DNA from 2 places in the Bacillus sp. NPDC077027 genome. Region 2 is predicted to be linked to the other one. Evidence: riboswitches for the same ligand, from Rfam matches in the RefSeq annotation. Region 2 holds a riboswitch; the other holds the start of a gene.
The links. Region 2 has a riboswitch for glycine ahead of ACQKEZ_RS09745 (amino acid permease). Riboswitches for the same ligand answer to the same signal wherever they lie in the genome.
Positions count from the first base shown of each region.

Region 1 (7,441 bases), on a different contig from region 2:
TCCCTTGATGAGCTAATGGTTCAATGTCTTTTAACGGCTCTACTCCCCCAAAAAAATTAGGATATTGCACAAGTACAGCTGCGGTCTCTTCACAAACTGCCTTTTCTAATTGAGCCAAATCTGTTTGCCCTTTATAAGCGGGTACTTCAATCACTTCAATATTTTGGCCTTTCGCATATGTTTTCAGGACAGCTCGTGATTCTGGATGTACCGTTTCTGAGACGACAATTTTATTCTTTTTGGTATGACCTGCTGCTAGCATTGCCGCTTCAGCTAAAGCAGTTCCTCCGTCATACATCGAAGAGTTTGCCAAATCCATACCTGTCAGTTCTGCAATCATCGTTTGAAATTCAAAAATGGCTTGCAGCTCTCCTTGTGATATTTCTGGTTGATAAGGTGTATATGCAGTGTAAAATTCAGAGCGTGAAATAACATGGTCTACAATGACAGGCTGGTAATGATCATACACACCCGCCCCTAAAAACGATGCGTAGGAAACAGTATCTTTATTCTTAGCAGCGAGGCGAGATAACTCTCTTACTAGCTCCGTTTCAGATGCTGCTTGTTTGATATCATACGTCCCTTTAAACCGCACCTTTTCAGGAATATCTGAAAACAGTTCATCAATCGACTCGACACCGATAACATCTAGCATCTCTTTCTGATCTTGCTCTGTTTGTGGCAAATATCTGTGCTTCATCCTTTGTTCCCCCTTTGTTATTTCGCTCGTCTGTAAAATGGTGTGGCGACGACTTTTGCTTTCAAACGTTTTTTGCGGACTTGTACTTCTACCTCTGTATGCAGATCAGCAAAAGATTGATTGATCAGCACGAGCCCGACATTTTTCTTTAAGGTAGGTGATTGTGTTCCCGTTGTGACGAAGCCAATTTGCTCTTCGCCTGAAAAAACTAGGTAATCCGTTCTTGGAATTCCTTTATCAATCATTTCTATACCAACAAGCTTTCTGTCAGTGCCTTCTTCTTTTTGCTTCTTTAGGACCTCTTTTCCGATAAAATCAGCTTCTTTATCTGGTTTCACTGCAAAACCAATGCCACCTTCTATCGGAGAAATATCTTTCGTCAGCTCCTGTCCATAAAGGGGCAGTTTCGCTTCAAACCTCAGCGTATCTCTCGCTCCTAATCCACAAGGGATCAATCCTTTTGGCTTTCCTACCTTTAAAAGGAGAGACCAAATATGTACTGCGTCCTCTGTTTGACAGTAAATTTCAAAACCATCTTCACCTGTATAGCCTGTTCTTGAAACAAGGACTTCTTTCTCAGCAACGAGGGCAGACGATTTGAATGTAAAAGGCTTTAACGCCGTTACTTCGTCATTCGATACTTCTTTGATGATATTAGCTGCAAGCGGTCCTTGAAGTGCTAAAAGCGCCATTTCATCAGATACATTTTTGATCGTCACTTGATCTTTCAACCGATTTTTTAAGAGCCACTCCACATCTTTTTCAATATTAGAGGCATTTATAACAAGCAGATAGTTTTCATCCTCTTTTTGATACACAAGTAAGTCATCGATGGTTCCACCATCTTCATAACACATCGCCGTATATAGTGCGCGTCCATTTGTCAGTTTTGAAACATCATTGGTTAATAATCTTTGTAAGAAAGCAAGGCTGTCCTTACCCGTAATTTCAACCTCTCCCATATGAGACACATCAAAGAGTCCTGCCTTTGTTCGAACAGCCTCGTGCTCTTCTTTAATGGATGAAAATTGAACTGGTAATTCCCAGCCTCCAAAATCAATCGTTTTACCGCCAAGCGTTTGATACTCATTAAAAAGTGGTGTTCGTTTAAGCATAGATCGTTTCCCCCTTTTTCATCATGTTGCTGCAATCAAGCTGAATTTTCAGAAAAAATGCAGCAAAAAAGGACAGACAACTCCCTTAAAAAGAAAGTTCTCTGTCCTTGCACCTGAAAGTTTACAGCACAAACACAAATATGTCTGTGCGTTTTCCCCTTTGGTGGTTTGCCCATCAACAAAAGAAGCAAACACTCTCCAGAGTTGCGTCCGGTAAGAGTACTTTTGCCTGAGAGATTCACTGCACTCGTGCGGCTTGCTCCTTCGGCGCTTGTTGGCATCTGTCTCGCCTTCAAGTCTCTCCCCATACCATCATTCGCTCATATTCTTGTCCTTTATTGGACATACTATCAAAGTGGGTGATTTATTCAGAAGATCACTTACCAACATCCTACCATTAGCTACACAACAAGGGCAATATAAAAATCATTAACATTTCTAAAAAAGAAAGAATGATCGTTCGCTTTTGTGGATATATTTCGCTCCCCTTTTCTTTTTCATAAAGTGAAGCGTTTAAAAACAGAACATTTCAAGTGATATTCTGACAGAAAGGTAGGCTCACTCCCATTGGATATTCAAACGATTTTTGATCATGATTGGACAAACGAATTCATGCGTTGCCTTACACATGATGGCCCTTGGGCGAACTGGGAAATGTATCAATTGGCAGCACAAGTACAAAAGGTCACGGCCATTGATTCTTTTGAGGGATTACAGGCACCTTCTCACCTAACAGCATTTACACCACTTGCACACCAGCTTGAAGTCGCAAAAAAAGTGGTAGAAGAAATGAATGGTAAAGCAATATTAGCTGATGAAGTAGGCCTTGGAAAAACAATCGAGGCAGGACTCATTTTAAAAGAATACATGATTCGAGGCCTTGCAAAAAAAATCTTAATCCTTGTTCCTGCATCTCTTGTATCCCAATGGGTACATGAATTAAGATCAAAATTTTATATTGATGCTGTTGAACAGAAAAAGAGTTACGTTTGGGAGCAATGTGATGTAGTTGTATCTTCCATTGACACAGCGAAAAGGATGCCCCACCGCGACACCATCTTATCGATTTCATATGACATGGTGATTATTGATGAAGCACATAAGCTAAAAAACAACAAAACGAAAAACTATGAGTTTGTTAGAAACTTGAACAAGAAGTTTTGTCTTTTACTAACTGCAACCCCTATTCAAAATCGCATTGGTGAGATTTTCAATCTTGTTTCTCTACTAAAGCCCGGACACTTAGGAAATGAGCATCAATTTAAAGATGTGTTTGCTAAGAAAGACTTACAGCTTGAAAATCACAGCACGCTAAAACAGCTCGTCAACAAAGTCATGATACGAAACCGAAGACAAGACACCGGTATTGAGTGGTCGAAGCGTCATGTGAAAACCATCTCTATTGATTTCTCACCTACTGAACAGGCTTTATATGATGAAATTTGTCTCTTAAAAGAAGATCAATCTACCGCTAAACACATGTTTTCGATTATGACACTAGAGCGTGAGTGCTGTTCAAGCCGTGAAGCTGTGTATATGACACTAAAAAAAATGCAAGATGGACAGGAGAATGTGTTTGGGTATGATGCCATTGAGCGAATGATGGAAAGAATTCACCAAGTGGAACAAAACACAAAGGCAATAGAAGTCGTCAAACTCATACAACAATTAAATGAAAAAGTGATTATTTTTACTGAATACCGCGCGACACAAATTTATCTACAATGGTTTCTCCAACAAAATGGCATCAGTTCTGTTCCATTTAGAGGTGGCTTCAAACGAAGTAAAAAGGATTGGATGAAAGATTTATTTCGCGAACGTGCTCAAGTGCTCATTGCAACAGAAGCAGGCGGTGAAGGAATAAACCTGCAATTTTGTAACCAAATCATCAACTACGATCTCCCTTGGAATCCTATGCGCCTTGAACAACGAATTGGACGTATCCACAGACTCGGTCAGGAGCGAGACGTCCACATTTATAATATGGCGACAAATGGCACTGTGGAAGATCATATCTTAAAACTTCTTTATAAAAAAATTCAGCTATTTGAACATGTGATCGGAGACTTAGATGATATATTAACGCGCATTGAAGTGACAGATGCTCAGGCAGAGCTTCATGACATTTTATATCAGCAACAGTCTGATAGTGAAATGAAAACGAGGTTAAGCCAGTTTACATCCTTTTTGTCTCAGGCGACACCTCCCCCACTTGAAAAAAGACAGCAAGGTTAAAAAGGAGGCTTTCTTTTATGCAACAACATGACATTCATGCATTCCTTAAAAAATTCTTTGTAGCAAACCAATGTGACATTATTGAACAAAGTAGTGGACATATGACTGTGCAATTGACAATTGAAATGGACAAAATGATTATGAATCGACCCTTTTATTGGCATTGGCTTGAAAAAACAGGCGGCGTACCTGAGCCGCGGAAGCTCACACTTATTACCGATCAAGAAAAAGCCGGAGCAAACGTAGAAGGTGAATTTATTCACTTTGGCTCGCCACGATTGTTTCAAATCTTTGAAGCTGTCAAACAACAAGGAAGATTTATTCGCCTTTACGAACAAACAAACTCTGTAAGCAAAACACAGGTCGCACTTGAGCCTTGGCTTGGAGTAAATGTCAAAATTTCTTATCTGTCCGATCTAAAAAGAGATAAGCTTCTCTCACTTGGTCTCCATCTCATTCGTGGAGAAGTGGTCGAGCAATTTCAAGAGAAACTCGAAAAGCGACAACTATCTTCACAAATTCCTGATTATTGTTTCACTATGAGTACAATGATCAAACCGGAAAGTGGTGTGAGACGCCTCTTCACTTTGATGGAGCGTTATGCATATGAGGAGCCAAACGACTGGGCAATTAGAGCTATACAAAAATGGAACGAAGATTCTGAACTTTTAAATCAATTTTATGAAGGGACTTCAGGCACATCTGTAGAATATGAAATAGAAAGACAAGCGCTTCAGTCTTTATATGAGCCAAAAATCAGTTTAACGATTGAAAATGGTGGGTTGTTTTATCTTCAGCAAAGGAAGAGAGGGTAAGATTTTTTCTATTCAACACCTTTCTTTCTCCGGATATATACATCTTTTAATAAATAAAAAGAAAAATTTGTAAGTTTGTATTGGGCGAAAACATGACGCAAACGACCATGAGGACATGCCACCTTTGTCTTTGCATTTAATGCGTTAAGTGCCTGAAATACACGATTCAGTATTTTAGGAGGTATTTGCATGGAAAAGGAAAAGAAAAAGCTTGACAGCGAATGGATTCAATTATTAATTGAAGCTCGGAATGCAGGGCTCACACCGCAACAAGTCAGCCATTTTCTAAAAACGAACCAAAAGTCCTCAGAGTCTACCCCACTGGTAAGAAGTCATTCTATCAAACCTTTCTGAATGTGCTATAATATCGAAAGGAAGGTGATGACATTGATTGGCCAGCGTATTAAACAATACCGCAATGAAAAAGGCTACTCACTATCAGAACTGGCCGAAAAGGCTGGGGTAGCGAAGTCTTATTTGAGTTCAATAGAAAGAAACTTGCAAACAAACCCCTCCATTCAATTTCTTGAAAAAATCTCCGCTGTTCTGGACGTCTCGGTTCATACACTTTTAAACGAAAAAGATGAAACCGAATACGATGGTCAATTAGATAGTGAATGGGAAAAACTAGTTCGAGATGCAATGACATCAGGGGTTTCGAAAAAGCAATTTCGTGAATTTTTAGATTATCAAATCTGGAGAAAAAAGCAAGAAGAGGAGTAAGGCGCACATTTTAGCGCATACTCCTCCAATTGTTATTCAGATGATGATTATCAGTCTAAAGACTGTTCATATTATTTATCTTCGCTGTGTGCTTTTTCATTTTCCTTCACGTAGCCTTTTTCATCCGTATGCTTTTTAGGATCGATCGTTAAACCATTCCACTGCGTCGCTTCAAAGGAAAGATCGATTTGAATAGCATCGCCTTGGTATTTATTTTGAATATATTTACCTTCTCCGTCCTTTGTCTGGTCATTAACAAATTCAATGATCATTTCCACTTTATCGTAGTCATATGGATTTTTTGGAATGCCGTCATACTCAGGAGCAGTCGCTCCATCCACTGTTGCAACATTGATTTTTCCACTCTCATGTAAAAACTTTTCATCGATGGCATTGCGGAGCTTATCAAATGCTGCCTGATCCTGCTCCGAAGTTAATAGATATAAATCAAGCAAGTTTGCTCCTTCTAAAATAATGTTTTTTGGATAGCCGTTCCCGCCTTCAGCCCCCACTGTGAGCACACTCACTTGAAACTGACTTAAAAATTCTTCTGCGGTATTTTGATCACCATTTTTAGCCTTACCATCTTTGAAGTTGCTATAGCCAAGCTGCATGAGCACTTGATTGATCGCAAGTGTTCCTTTATTTTCAAAGTTGAATTCTTTTTTGAGTTTGTCACCCGGCTTTAGGTTTGCTAGGTTAATCGCTCCGGAATTTTCTTTAGCTGATAGGTCAAGCTCTCCTGCTGAATAAACTGCATTCGCCTTCTCCACATCGTTAAAAGAGGCCCAGGTTCCTCCTCCAATTAATGCAAGTCCTAAAGCACCAGTTACGACACCTAAACCAATTGACTTTTTTGACTTTTTAAATTTCATCATACAAATCCCCCTAAGTTATAATTTATTGAAACCTAAATAGGCTACAAACATATAGACAGAAATCAAAGTCTTACACCTGCTTCTCAGTGATGTGTAATTCAGTTGAGCGGTTTCGTTGTTTCGCCACACCCATAAAGTTAACCAATGAATAAATCAAGAGAAGTACACCTGGTATGATGAGTAAAAGTGCAGTCCCCGCTGAAGTTCCAGCATAAGAGAGAAATTTTCCTGCATATGGAATGTTCACTCCTGTATATTCCGCAAAAATTTGACTTCCCTTGACTACAGTCCCATCGATGTACATGTTATGATCCCCTTTTGTTTCAAACGTTTTATCTTTCCCTTCCCCTTTTATGCTGACAATTCTATGCGTAACAAATGATTGTTCTTTATCTTGGTTGGTTTGGAAGGTAATAATATCCCCAACTTTTAATGTGTCAAGAGAGGTTAGTTTCTTGACAACAATGAGAGATCCTGTTGAAAATTCCGGTTCCATAGAGCCAGAAAGTACTTGTTTAAGCTGATAACCGAAAATTTGTGGTTCTCCCCCAGATGTCCTTGATGATAATACAATAATTATCAGTGCAATCATGATGGTGAAAATAATGGCATACATAATGCTGCTAGTCATGTTCAGAATTCTTTTCATCTTCAACTGTTCCCCCTTTAAATTGAAACGAGCTTTGGGATTCCTTGCTTTTTTGCGTATCTTGAGTTGATTGTGATTCAGATGGAACCATTTTCTTTTCAATACAATGAGCAAGCGCCATAGGATTTGACCAAACATATGCCTTTTTCATCCCATTTACTTTAAAGCCCTCTGGATAATAAATTTTAAAGACATACACACCTTGTGTTTTTGCTTTGTTAGAAGTAATGCCAATGGTTTCTTTTGAACGAAGGATTGGAACGCTACCTCTTTCAAGTACATGCCCATCAGTTATAGGTCGTTTGACGCTCGGGACTTTGTGCAAT
Region 1 covers NZ_JBNNIO010000001.1:571,654-579,094, reverse strand. Annotated here, with positions in the region: gene gcvPA (aminomethyl-transferring glycine dehydrogenase subunit GcvPA) at 1-700, opposite strand, end outside; gene gcvT (glycine cleavage system aminomethyltransferase GcvT) at 718-1,815, opposite strand; glycine riboswitch at 1,915-2,019, opposite strand; glycine riboswitch at 2,023-2,131, opposite strand; gene ACQKEZ_RS03145 (DEAD/DEAH box helicase) at 2,383-4,050, shown strand; gene ACQKEZ_RS03140 (YqhG family protein) at 4,068-4,865, shown strand; gene ACQKEZ_RS03135 (anti-repressor SinI family protein) at 5,055-5,219, shown strand; gene sinR (transcriptional regulator SinR) at 5,253-5,588, shown strand; gene tasA (biofilm matrix protein TasA) at 5,660-6,463, opposite strand; gene sipW (signal peptidase I SipW) at 6,537-7,115, opposite strand; gene tapA (amyloid fiber anchoring/assembly protein TapA) at 7,090-7,441, opposite strand, start outside.
Region 1: it holds a riboswitch for glycine, as region 2 does, so the genes downstream of both, gcvT (glycine cleavage system aminomethyltransferase GcvT) here and ACQKEZ_RS09745 (amino acid permease) in region 2, are expected to answer to the same signal.

Region 2 (7,441 bases):
CTGCACCATCATACAGCTCCTTTGTTATGTCACCATTGTCTAAAACGACATCTAATTCACCTTTCATGGCGCAAGTATAGGCGAGATATTGGTTCATCACTGAATTTTCACAGCCATTTGTGAGAAGCCAATGCTTAATGTCTGGTGAAGTAGGCTCAAGGGCTCTGACTGCTTCAATTTTCCCCCATCCATGAACGGACTTGGCAAGCTGATAAATATGATCGTTTCCATACTCTGTTCCATTTTTTAGCGCAAATACAACATATGGTGTAAATTCATCATGCTGACCAATTGTCATTAAAAGCTCTTGATGCTCCTCGCAATTCGTACAACCAAGAACAGTCACCGCAAACTTAACAACCTCGCGATGTGCCGCATGATGAAGCAGCCACAACGCTTCTTTCTGCACATGAGATTCATTCCAGTTCAGTTCCTGGAAGCGTTCAATGAACTCTTCCATATAGCTTGCCATATTGTCAAAAATGATCTTCTCATAGGTCGCTTTTCTAGTTTTAGTTGAAGGATTCTGCATCTGTGCTTCAAATAACTTAATCAGCTTACCCACATAAAATGGTGTTGTTCCCTCATCCATCAATTGATCGGATAACCCTGCCACGAGTCGTACATCATCTTCGTCATACAAATATTCATCATCTGGTAGATCATCAATGACACTTTGACGCTGAACTTGCTGTTCAATAAAAGGAACGATTTTTTCTTTGTGTTCCCAAGGGAGAAATTCTAAATGAGACGAATCATCTAAAACAACCACATTGTCGACTTTTATCACACATGTAAAGCGTGTCAAGCCACCGACTTTTACAGAAACCTTATGCTTCACACCGTCTTTAGAATGTAATGTCCCTGACAATTTAGAAAAGGGGACAAGCTGTAAGAATACTGATTTCCGTTTCTTCTGATCGACTAGTACCCCATCAATGAACAACTGCTCTTCTTTTAATTCATTGATCACTTCAATACGATGTCCTTTGTACTCTACTGAACACGTCTTTTGAATCTCTTTTTCTAGATCTTTCTTAAAATTACGCATCTCTCGTTTGAATTCATTCTTAAAACCCATGAAAGCCTCCTCACTGGATCTAACTTTTATATAAATTCCACATTTATTCATTTCATAAAGAAATTTCTTTTTGTATTCTATTAAATAAAAGTTTTGATAGCAAGGAAAACATGAACATGGTAGAAGACACCCTCTTCCTTTAAACAGCCCTTTTCCTCCTACGGCTATAAAGAATAAACAACAGCCCAAACCATAATGGCGTCAATAATAACGCAGGGCGTGTTGCCTCCGCAAACAACATTATCACTAGTATTGTCGCGAACAACAGCAAGACTAGATAATTCACAAATGGTGTGAATGGCGCTTTAAAAGTTGACGTCGCGTGGAGCTGTGGACGCGTTTTTTTATATTTGAGATGACAAATCAACACAATACTCCATACCCAAATAAAACAAATCGCGCTAATCGTCGTCACTATACCAAAGGCTTGCTCTGGGATTAGCTTGCTTAAAAGAGCCCCAACAGAAACGACAATGGTTGAAACAAATAAAGCATTGCTTGGAACGGCATGTTTGTTAAGCCTGCCAAACGATTTCGGTCCCTGCTTCTGATGGCTTAAGTTATAGAGAATACGACTCGTTGAGAACATGCCACTATTACACGCAGATGCGGCGGATGTTAAGACGACAAAGTTAATGATCCCTGCCGCTACTGGAATACCGATTAAGCTAAACGTTTTGACAAAAGGACTTTCTGACGCGCTTAAATCCATCCACGGATTGATACATAATAAAACAAAGATTGCTCCGACATAGAAGAATAAAATTCTCAACGGGATTTTATTAATCGCTGATGGAATATTTTTTTGCGGATTCGACGTTTCTGCTGCGGATACACCAACTAACTCCACACCAACATATGCGAAGACGACCATCTGGAATGACAGCAGGAAGCCAGTCATGCCGTTTGGAAAAATTCCGCCATGTGCCCACAGGTTTGTCACAGTCACAGGGCCCGCATCTGTTTTAAACCCAATGACTAATAGCACGATCCCAATCCCAATTAATAAAAGAATTGTTATGACCTTAATCAAAGCGAACCAAAACTCAAGCTCCCCAAAAAGCTTGACTGTTAATAAATTAAAGCCTAATAAGATGAGTAAACAAATAAAAGCAGGAATCCACTGCGGGATATCAAACCAATACTGTACATAAACACCGACAGCAATCACATCCGCCATCGCTGTCATTATCCAGCAAAACCAATACGTCCACCCTGTCACAAATGATGCCCAAGGCCCAAGATAGTCTTCAGCTATGTCCGTTAAAGACTGATAGCCTGCTTTTGATAACAATAATTCTCCAAGTGCTCTCATCACAAAAAAGATTGCCATCCCCACGATGAGATAAGCCAAAATGATAGAGGGACCTGCCAATTGAATGGCTTTACCTGAGCCTAAAAATAACCCAGTGCCGATGGTTCCCCCAATGGCAATTAATTGAACGTGCCGATTTGATAAATCTCGCTTTAACTCTTGCTGTGCCAACCTTATGCCCTCCTAAAAACCATGATAGTGAAATAATGAGCATCAAAAAAAACCCATAAAAAAAGAGATTGGATGCGCTCCAATCTCATGGTCATAAGAATAGCAAAATAAAGATATGCAATGCGGTTTTACTGCATCACAAATACATTATTCCGTACTCTTCTGTCCTTTTGCCTGAGATTGTGAACCCTTCGGCGCCGCAGATACCCACGGTCTCTCCAGAAGCTGCTCCTGCTATAGTGTGACCCACAGCAATCATAGCTTTTCGTATTTTATTATTGAACGAGGTGTTGCTATTTCTGAATAATTTCATATTTTACTCTTTGATGATGATGGTGTCAATGGAAATTGTTCATGAACGTTACTGATTGGCATAAATTGGCACGTTCCTTTTGCTCAATGTGTAACCTTTGGTTGCTAAAGATAATAGGTTAATAAGTCCATTTTATCCGCTATGGAGTATATATACACACTCTAAATTGAGTGGTAAATCACTAGAAGAAGTAGCCAAACTTGTAGCGACCTTGTATCAATCAAATCTGTCCATATGGAATACCGCTACAAGATGTCAATGTCGTGATCGCATTCAAAAAAAAGAGTTCAATCGTGCCATTCTAAAACGACTTGAACAATTTGAAGAACAACAAAAAAAGTGGTGGCAATTTTGGTAATAGAACACCCATGACAATAGTGCACTTATACACACCCCTGTGTGCGTGCTAAAATCATATATAAGAACAAGCACCTTGAATACTTACAATATCTTCTTCTAACCCCATAAAAAATAAGCAACCATATAGCTTGCTTATTTCAAAAATCACTTATCACTAAACAACTTATCAATTATGGTAATAGCAAAAAAACCGATAGGAAAAGCAACAATAAAATACAGAAAATTTTTAGGCATAAACATATTGTAATAATAGAAAAATACACTTACAAACAGAATCATTACAGCATATTTCATAAAAATTTTCATAAAATTCCTCCTAATATATATCTACCCAACCATTATTAGGACGCTTATCCCTCTTATCTAATTGTTTAGCAATTTGACATTGAATAGCACCTACACCACCACCGATAGCAAAATCAATAATAGCATTGATAGAAAAGTGGTGTATCAGACAGCGCTTAATTACCATTAAATTGATTTTAACTTTCTCATAAAAAATTTTTTATGAGGTTGTCGATCTGAACAGAATCTTGCTCATTCTGACCGATACCGAAGCAATGTCCCCATTTGGATTCAATTGGATGAAAAACGACTTGTGGCATACGCTCTGCGTCATATGCACTGTCCTCAGGAGTGAAAAATAAATCAGTTGTTCCTGGGATGACGAGAGCTTTAGTGGTAATATGGCCTAATGCCTGATCCAAATTCCCATTGTCTCTTGGGTTCATGCTAATATCTCCATGTATGCCTGTACGTAACATAGTAATCAAGTCATTAGCATCAAACGAAAAAAACACTTGATCCCAATACTCTTCTAAATAGTCTTTCAATGTTGCATATCCTTCCGATTGATATAATTGTTCTAGATAATAGGCTTGCGAAAAGCCCCATGGAGCATATGCACGTCCCATCGCGGATAAGCCACCTTTAGGCTGCTCAGTATAAAATCCTTTTTGCCATTTGTTATCTGCTTGCAATGTCGCAATAAGCCCTTCAAAAACGACTTGAGCATGAGGACGAGTTTTTGCTACGCCTCCAAATGGCACAATTCGATCCACCATGTCAGGATAACTAGTTCCCCACTGAAATGCTTGAATTGCTCCGAGAGACCAGCCCACAACGAGAGCGACTTTTTTTATACCAAACTTTTCTGTTATAAGTTCGTGCTGAAAACGAACATTATCATAGATAGTCACTAGTGGAAAATTAGCTTTGTCGTATGGAGGTAATGTATTACTTGGAGATGAAGACAAACCGTTCCCGATCATATTTGGAACAATGATAAAATAATGATCAGGATCAAGAGCTTTGCCTTTTCCTATGAGCCATTCATTATCAGTGTGTTGCCCGGCAAACCAAGTAGGGTAAACAATGACATTACTTTTGTCAGCGTTTAAAGTGCCGTATGTCTTATAGGCAAGGAATGCATTTGGAAGGTTCCCTCCCGATTGTAAAGCTGTTTTTTTAAGTGAGTAAACATCGTAATCTTTCATTTTTCCACTCCTTTTCTTATAGGTAAATATGTAAATGGAGATAATAGTAATCCTCCAAAAAGACATTTTTTATGGGTGCGTAATGATGAAACAAAACTCAAGCTTTGAGTAGCTCAACTTTCATGATGCTTTAATGAGATAGATTCTTAGATCCACTTTCAGAAGCAAACAAAATTGTTGCTATTAATAAAGCTAGGATCACAAAGCCTAACCCTATCCATCCAAGGCTCAAAACAGATGATATGTTTATTACATACCCCCCTAAAGCCGATCCTGTTGCAAATCCAAATTGAATGAAAGACGTATTTACACTTAAAGCAATATCAGGAGATCTCGGTACTTGTGTTACTAAATAGAATTGCTGCGCTGGAGACGTACCCCACGTCGCCAACATCCAAATCATGATAACCGCAATTACTCCCACTAAAGATAAAAACTCGCCAACAATAGAAAGGAGCAGTAACATGATCGCTTGTAATAGCAACCCGATAAAAATGGTCAACTTAGGTCCTTTTTTATCAACAGTCAGCCCCCCAACTCTTGAACCCATAAAACTGCTTATACCTGCTAAAAGCAGAAGCCCGCTTATTTGTTCGATGGTTAGATTTGATTGTTCTTGCAGATAGGGGGTGAGATATGTAAATAAGGTTGAGTATCCACCTATATAAAGGAGCGTAATGATTACAGTGATCACCATTTTTTTATTCTTTAATATCAACCATTGCATTCTAATTGTGACAGGTTCTTTTTCTTTTATGGATGGGACATTCTTGTAGATAAAAATAAATGGGAGGAGTGCGAATACGCCAACTACGATAAATAGTCCTCTCCATCCAATGATGCTACTAAGAAAGGTGCCAATTGGAACGCCAATTACAAGAGAACTACTGAGGCCCATCAAAATAATTCCTATCGCATTGCCTCTTTTTTCTTTTTCAACAAGGCGTGTAGCTACAGCCATTGCAACTACTGTTACAATTCCCCCGCTAACACCCTGTACAACTCTTGTAAAGAGCAGCATGCCATACCAAGGACTAAAGAATGATAAGAATGTACTTAAGATAAAAACAAGAAGTGTGGTTAGCAATAGTTTCTTTCGGTCTACATTAATGGTCAGAGCGATAACAATAGGTGCGCCAATTGCAGCCGATAGAGCAAAAGTCGTTACAAGCAAGCCCGCTACAGATGTCGATACATTGAAATCGTTAGATACCAGTTGGATAATCCCTGTAATAATGTATTCAATTGTTCCGATAAGAAAAACGGCAAACGCCAATGAATAAATAAGCATTCTATTTTTCATGGTTGTTCTCCTCACCCTCAATCGGAATTTGAATCTCGATTAATTTTATTTCTTCATTCCCCGACATTGGCAAATGTACTTCTCTTCCAGGTTGATCTTTTTTCACATGGTACCCATTTCGCTCAATCCATAATGCTAAGTCAACGCAAGCAGTAGATGCAATAGCCGAATCCGAACGAAAGAGAAGCGTCGCCATGGATGATTCAGCGGGTAAAGATCTTACCTTAAGGTTTTCTGGAATAAATGTGCTGCCACTTTTATAAGCGTAACCAACCTCCAATTCAAACTCATCATCTTCGTTATTTGATTCTCTCCATAAAACGATTTGCGGACCAGTAATGAATGAGCCGTGTTTTTTTTCTAATAATTGATTGAGTGTGCAGAAAAGATCTGGTATGTCTTGCGTTGAACCAGTTGAATAGAGCGAAATAACATCTTGCGGTTCAATGGTTTTAATGATGACCTCCTGCTCCTTCTCTGTGCGTCCTTCAGCTTCAATCAAATTCATACGTTCTTTAATTCGGCTTAATTTCGATTGTTCAGCTTCAAGTTGTTGCTTGATCTCAAATTCTTTCAGTTTAAACATTCCACGAATCTGTTCCAAAGAGATCTCTTCATGAAGAAGATGAGCAATTTGTTGTAAAGTAAAACCTAATTCTTTATAAATCAGGATACGGTTTGCTTCAAAAAGCTGCTCGGCGGAATAATATCTATATCTCGTGCCCTGATCGACTTTAACTGGTTTCAAAATCCCAATTTGGTCATAATATCGCAATGTTTTCAATGGAATCTTGCTCAACATGGAAAACTCACTAATTCTAAACAATGTAACTCCTCCAAATCGTATATTTGTTTGAGTATATACCTTCCAGTATGGGGGAAAGTCAACATTTATATTAAAACAACCAACGTTGTGGACTAATTCATTCTCATAAACGACTCTATCTTTATGATAAGATTGTTTAATAAGAGTAGACCCTAACTGCTCTTTCAAACGATCAGTAATCTCAAAAGAAATCGAGAACTATAAACTTGAAAACAGAAAAAAGGAGCGTCCCAATAAATGATTAAAAAGGGATAAAAAAATGACCTCAGCTCAATACTGTGGTCACATACTAGTTACTTAGGTCTTCTTTTTATTATCTTCTATTTTATGGGACAGTTCAAAATCGCTGAGTTTCTTTTTTATTTTACATGAATCAACTGAGACTCACCGTTCATTCTTTCTCAACACCCTACCTGTAACTATGTCAACAGAATGATCCATGTCATATCTAGCTCTACATGCTAGCTAAAACTTTTCATTTAATAAATTACACCTCATAATAACCTTGTAGGTATCCTATAGAACAGAAGCTTTCATTACACTGAAGATGGTGAATAATATGAAAAAATCAAACAA
Region 2 covers NZ_JBNNIO010000002.1:826,519-833,959, forward strand. Annotated here, with positions in the region: gene ACQKEZ_RS09740 (hypothetical protein) at 1-1,081, opposite strand, end outside; gene ACQKEZ_RS09745 (amino acid permease) at 1,221-2,567, opposite strand; glycine riboswitch at 2,720-2,799, opposite strand; gene ACQKEZ_RS09750 (alpha/beta fold hydrolase) at 3,732-4,736, opposite strand; gene ACQKEZ_RS09755 (MFS transporter) at 4,867-6,039, opposite strand; gene ACQKEZ_RS09760 (MerR family transcriptional regulator) at 6,029-6,865, opposite strand; gene ACQKEZ_RS09765 (LacI family DNA-binding transcriptional regulator) at 7,425-7,441, shown strand, end outside.